2 regions of the Thermoanaerobacter brockii subsp. finnii Ako-1 genome follow, and region 1 is predicted to be linked to the other one. Evidence: a T-box and tRNA genes for the amino acid it is inferred to sense, from the RefSeq annotation. Region 1 holds a T-box; the other holds one or more tRNA genes.
The links. A T-box is a leader RNA that pairs with one kind of tRNA and senses whether it is charged. The one in region 1 lies ahead of metG (methionine--tRNA ligase), so its partner is inferred to be a tRNA-Met.
Positions count from the first base shown of each region.

Region 2: it encodes a tRNA-Met, which carries the amino acid that the T-box ahead of metG (methionine--tRNA ligase) is inferred to sense. The anticodon was not compared.

Region 1 is NC_014964.1:2,187,020-2,190,443, reverse strand. Features, by position in the region: gene THEBR_RS10820 (spore maturation protein) at 1-231, shown strand, start outside; gene THEBR_RS10815 (CCA tRNA nucleotidyltransferase) at 312-1,715, shown strand; T-box leader at 1,776-2,007, shown strand; gene metG (methionine--tRNA ligase) at 2,006-3,424, shown strand, end outside.
Region 2 is NC_014964.1:288,269-291,692, reverse strand. Features, by position in the region: gene THEBR_RS01340 (ROK family transcriptional regulator) at 1-1,148, opposite strand, end outside; tRNA gene THEBR_RS01335 (tRNA-Met) at 1,270-1,346, opposite strand; tRNA gene THEBR_RS01330 (tRNA-Met) at 1,354-1,430, opposite strand; tRNA gene THEBR_RS01325 (tRNA-Leu) at 1,435-1,524, opposite strand; gene THEBR_RS01320 (Ppx/GppA phosphatase family protein) at 1,622-2,527, opposite strand; gene THEBR_RS01315 (S1 domain-containing RNA-binding protein) at 2,607-3,029, opposite strand; gene THEBR_RS01310 (FtsB family cell division protein) at 3,117-3,404, opposite strand.

The DNA of each region.
Region 1 (3,424 bases):
AGCGGTGCTCTTGGGATAGCAACTGAAATTATGAAAACTCATGGTGTCGATTCTCTAATTGGAAAAATGGCTTCTGCTATGTATGGATCTACTGAGACCACTTTTTATGTTCTTGCTGTTTACTATGGGGCAGTGGGAATAAAAAAGATGAGACATTCTGTTATTTCTGGAATTTTTGCAGATATTGTTGCAATACTTTCGTGTGTATTTTATAGCAGATTATTTTTTTAATACTTGTATACTTTTTCACTTTTGTTATACTATATAGTGTAATGTTGTTTTGCCTTTTAAAAGGAAAGGAATGATTTTTTGTGGCAACAATACCAAAATTAATAAGAAAATTAGGAAAAGAAGCATATAATTTGTATATTGTTGGGGGATACATAAGGGACAGGATTTTAAATAGAGAAGCTAAAGATTATGATTTTGTAGTTCAGGAAGATGCAGAGAAAATCGCCAAATTGGTGGCAGAAAAATTAGGGGGTACTTTTGTGCCTTTTATGGCGGAAAAAGGCACATATAGGGTTGTGGTAGGAGATGAAATATTGGATTTTACTAATTTAAGGGGTGAAGACATATACATAGATTTAGCTCATAGAGACTTTACAATGAATGCTATGGCTATAAAACTGACGGATTATTTTGAATTTGAATATATTATTGACCCTTTTGGTGGCATGACGGACATAAAAAACAGGAAAATAAAGCATGTTGGAATGATGACTTTTAAAGAAGACCCTTTGAGGGCTTTGAGAGCTGTAAGATTTGCTGTAACTTACAAATTTGATATTGATGAGAGTACAAAGGCTAAAATAAGAGAAGAAGCAGAGCTTATAAAACAAGTAGCGCCAGAGAGAATAATGAATGAAATTTTTATAATATTAAAAGAAAAGAATTCTCACAAATATTTAAGAATGATGGAAGATTTAAAACTTATGGAAAATATATTTGAAGAAGTTGCTAAAATGAAAGAAGTAGGAAAGTGCTATTATCACCTTACGAATGCTTGGATACATTCACTAAAAACTGTAGAAGAATACGAAAATATCATAAATTCTATGAGATTTCCCAAAGACGTATATGATATAGTTTCGGAGTATTTAGATAGAAAGCTTTCTTCTGACAACAAAGTAAAGGACATAATAAAACTTGGAGCTCTTTTTCACGATATAGGCAAACCAGAATCCATATACATTGATACTGAAAATAGAGTACATTTTTACAACCACGAGACAAAAGGAGCAGAAATCGTAAAAAAGATAGCATCAAGGATGAAAATGCCCAAAAAAGAGTCTTCTTTGCTAAAGAAGCTTGTTCTTTATCATATGAAGCCTTTGATGTACTATGTAAATGGCGGACCAACGAATAAGTCTCTTTTTAGATTTTTTTCCGAACTTAAGGATGATTCAATAGCGATTTTACTTTTATCTCAGGCTGATTTTACTGCTACAAGGCTTAATTTAGGCAAAGAGGAAGAAATACCTAGGTATACAGATTTTATTACCAGACTTTTAAAAAGGTATGTAGAATTTAAAGAAACAGAAAAACCATTACTTTCACCGCTGGATATAATAATAAATTTTGATGTAAAGGATGGGAAAAAATTAGGACAGATTTTATATGAAATAAGGAAAAATAGATTTTACGGAGAAATTCAAGATAAAAACGATGCGATTGAGTTTGTAAAAGAAAGAATGAAAATAGAGAAAGTATAAAAGAAAAAGTAGTTGACAATACTTTTTATAAAGGGTATATTAAAGAATAAATAGATATTGTAAAAGGCAATGAAGGAAAGAGTAAAAAGCTTGAACTTTTACAGAGAGTCGGGCGAGGTGCGAACCGATAAAGTTTGGGCTTTTGAAGATGGCTCCGGAGCCGTACTGCCGAAGGCTAGTAGGTTTTACCGGGAACTCCCGTTATAGAGTAAGAGTGTGTTAGCACTCTGTGAGGCATGCGTCGTGAGGTGTATGCGAAGAAGGGTGGTACCGCGACAATCTCGCCCCTTATGTGGAGGCGAGTTTTTTATTTACAAAAAAAGAGGAGGATGGATATGAAAAAGACTTTTTACATTACGACACCTATCTATTATCCCAGTGATAAATTACATATTGGTCATTCATATACTACTGTTGCTGCAGATGCGATGGCAAGATTTAAAAGGCTTACCGGATACGATGTCAAGTTTTTGACTGGTACTGATGAACATGGGCAAAAAATTCAAAGAATAGCCAGAGAAAAAGGGATGTCTCCTAAAGAATATGTAGATGGGATAGTTGAATGGATAAAAGATTTATGGAAGATAATGGATATAAGTTATGACCAATTTATTCGCACAACTGATAAATATCATGAGGAAATAGTACAAAAAATATTCACGAAATTATATGAAAAAGGAGATATATACAAGAGCAAATATGAAGGATGGTACTGTACTCCTTGTGAATCTTTCTGGACTGAGAGCCAGCTTGTAGATGGGAAATGCCCAGACTGTGGTAGACAAGTAGAAAGGGTAAAAGAAGAAGGGTATTTCTTTAGATTGTCTAAATATGGGGATAGGCTGTTACAATATTACGATGAACATCCTGATTTTATACAGCCAGAGTCAAGACGCAATGAGATGATAAACTTTATAAAATCAGGTTTGGAGGATTTATTTGTTTCAAGGAGTTCGTTTGACTGGGGTATAAAGGTACCTTTTGACCCAAAACATGTGATTTATGTTTGGATAGATGCTTTGTCAAATTACATAACTGCCTTAGGATATTCTACAGACCATGACGACGATTTTAAAAAATACTGGCCAGCAGATGTTCATTTGGTTGGAAAAGAGATAATGAGGTTCCACACAATAATATGGCCAGCAATGCTTATGGCTCTTGACTTGCCTCTTCCTAAAAAAGTGTTTGGACACGGTTGGCTTATACTGGAAGGAGGCAAGATGTCAAAATCTAAAGGTAATGTAGTAGACCCTAAAGAGTTAGTTAGTAAATATGGTGTAGATGCTGTAAGATATTTTCTTTTGAGAGAAGTTCCTTTTGGGGCGGATGGAGTGTTTTCTAACGAAGCTTTGATAAATAGAATAAATTCAGACCTTGCTAATGACCTTGGAAACTTGCTGAGTAGGACTGTTACAATGATTGAAAAATACTTTGATGGCATTCTGCCAAAACCTTCACAAAAAGAAGAGGTAGATGATGACCTTATAAATACTGCACAGAATCTGCCGAAAACCGTTGAAGAGTATATGGATAAACTTCAGTTTTCCAACGCTTTAATTGAAATATGGAAATTAGTAAGACGAGCTAATAAGTACATTGATGAAACAATGCCTTGGGTTTTAGCGAAAGATGAAAGCAAAAAGGAAAGATTAGGTACTGTTTTGTATAATTTGGCGGAAGCTTTGAGATTTATTGCAATACTTATA
Region 2 (3,424 bases), 450 kb from region 1:
CCAATCACCCATCCTTCATCTCCAAGTTCAGATACTTTTATCTGTACTTTTTTTTCATGCATTTTGAAAAAATTATTTTTTACAATATCATTTATAACAGGTAAAATAATATCTTTAGCAATCATTCCTTCTCCTGCAAGAATTATTGTTGATGGATTTAATAGATTTATCACGCTTAATAAACCATACCCCAAATATTTTGCAGACAACCTTAATACATCAATCGCAAGCATATCTCCTTCTTTTGCATATTCATAGACTTTTTCAATAGATAAATCTTCTGTTAAATCTATTTTACTTTCACTATACATTTTTATATTATCTCTAATATAATCTACTATGAAATCTTCTGAAGCATATGCTTCCAAGCAACCCCTTTGTCCGCATTCACATTTTCTGCCTTCAGCAACCAACACCATATGTCCTATTTCTCCAGCACCGCCAAAATCACCAGTATACAATTTTTTATTAATTACTATTCCTGAACCAATACCAGAACCATAAGTTACCACTATAAAATTATTTAATTCTCTTCCATGTCCATACCACAATTCAGCTAATGTATAGGCATTCACGTCATTATCAATGTATACAGGAACGTTAAATTTATTTTCTAAAATATTACCAATTTCAACATTGCTCCAATTTAACATACCAGAATATATAAGTTTTCCTTTTTGTTGATCAACTAAACCAGAAACTGCGACTCCTATACCCATCAAATTTTTGTTATAAGGAATCTTTGTAATTAATTTTTCTATGTTTTCAACCACCATGTTTAATACCGTATTACTATTTGTCCCTTTTTTAAATGGTACAACTCTCTTTTCAATAATCTCACTTTTAAGATTTGTCAAAGCAAATATCAAGTTATTCTCCTCAATTTTAATGCCTATAATATATCCGTAATTATAATTAAATTCCAAAAGAATAGGTTTTCTTCCACCTGTAGAATCAGCCTCTCCTACTTCATGAACGAGATTTTGGTTTTCTAATTCTTCAACAATGTTTGTAACAGTAGATAATCCTAAATTAAGATTTTTTGAAATATCAGTACGGCTAATAGGTCCGTTCATTCTTATTTCATTTATTACTAAAGAGCGATTAATATCTTTTATAAGTTCCTTGTTTCCTATCCTTAGTTTCATTTGCCATCACCTGTATATATAATAACATACTTTTTTCACTGAATCAAGTATTTTTAATTAAAAAAATATCCACACATTACTTTGATAGGATATAAAAAACAATAGTTTTTATGGAAGAAATTGGTAGCGGCGAGTGGATTTGAACCACCGACACTGCGGGTATGAACCGCATGCTCTGGCCAACTGAGCTACGCCGCCATATTTTTGGTTGCGGGGGTAGGATTTGAACCTACGACCTCCGGGTTATGAGCCCGACGAGCTACCGGACTGCTCCACCCCGCGACATTGGTGCCGGAGACCGGACTCGAACCGGTACGGGCTTTTAGGGCCCGCAGGATTTTAAGTCCTGTGCGTCTGCCAGTTCCGCCACTCCGGCTTCATCTCCTTGAGACAGTATTTATTATATTATATCTATATCTCTAAGTCAATAGTTTTTTTATCCACTTTTGCAACTTCAAATGAAAATTCCATTTTCATAACTTAAATTCCCGAAATTTATATAGGACTGCTCCTTCTAAATTATCCCACTCACTAACGGTTATTTCTTTGAAACTCAGCATTTCTAATATGGTCAGTAATATAGCAGTTCCCGCAATTATTATATCAGCCCTTTGTGGTTGCAATCCAAAAAATTTTTTCCGCTCTTCCAATGTAACAGACATAAATTTATCTAAAATCCTCTTAATTTCTTCTTTTTTTAGCTGATAGCCATGAACTTTTTCTTGAGAATAAATTTCCAATTGCTGAGAAACAGCAGCAAGAGTTGTTATCGTTCCCCCTATGCCGATGACATTTTCAACTTCTTTGTACTTATTAATGGAATTTACCATTGTATCTATTATATGCAACCTGATTTCATCATATTCCTCAGCTGTAGGAGGGTCATTTTTAATAAATTTTTCAGTAAGCCTCACAGCCCCAATATCGAAACTTTCTTTTACAAATTCTCTACCTTTATATGCTAATTCAGTACTTCCTCCTCCTATATCTAACACCAGTGCATTTTCCTTATTAACCCCCATCACCGCTCCCATATATCCAAACAAGCTCTCTGTTTCTCCATCTATGATTTCTACCTCTAGCCCAAGTTTTCCAATTTGCTCAAAAAAAGCATCTTTATTTTTAGCATCCCTCATCGCAGATGTTGCAAAAGCATATATAACTTCTGCGCCTTTTTCTTGGGCCAATTTCACAAAGCGTTCAATCACTTCAATGCTTCTCTGTATCGCATTATTATTTAACTTCCCCGTTTTAGATATTCCTTCCCCTAATCGAGTTATTTCAACGTCTTTTTGTATCTTGTTTATATTTTCATTATCTATGTCACATATAAGTTGGCGTATTGAATTTGTCCCTATATCAATCGCACAAATTCTCATAATAACCCCCAACTATCACAGGTAAAAACCTGTAAAATTTCTCCTTCGCTTATGAAAAATCTTCGGGCATAACCCGAAGTTAATATCCATTGCTTTTTCTATAGCCAGTATTTCTTCTCTTGGAATCAAAATTCTTTCGCAGCTGTTGCTGTCTTTCGTCTGAATCCTTTAAAAACTTAAGCAATCTCTCTTCAAAAGAACTATTAGTATTATAATTCCTATTGCTCTGCCATACAAAATCCTTTGGATCTCTTTCTTTATTATTTTTAGGCAAAGCCTTTTTGATTGACAAACTTATTCTTCCATTAGCATCCATGGACAATATTTTTACTTTTACTTTATCATGCTCCTTCAAATGCTCCCTAATGTCTTTTACATAGGTATTAGCAACTTCCGAAATATGCACCAACCCAGTTTTTCCCTCTGGTAGCTGAATAAATGCTCCAAAATCTGTGATGTTTAACACAGTGCCCTCAACAACATCTCCAACCTCAAATGGCATATAAATAAAGATCCTCCCTCTAAAAATTTTATTAATGAGTTCATTATATATTAAAATACAAAATATTTCAAGATAAATTTTTCGAAATCACTTTTTTGTCTCTTGTGTCTTAGTTTTTGAAATATCTACATAAATTATTTCTCCTTTTTTAACCAACCCCAATTTTTGCCTTGCCTCATTTTCAATAAAACTTTCACTATTCATCTGGTGAAGTAATTCATTTAAATACTTATTCTCTTTTATTACTGCAGCTTCTTTATTTTTCAAATCCCTATACCTATTATTAAGTTTCTCTAATGCTACTTGCTGCTGAAAAAAAGTAAAGGCAACATATGCAATAAAGGCAAAAAACAATATCTTCTTTAGTTTTTTCACTCAAAACACCTACTTTCACA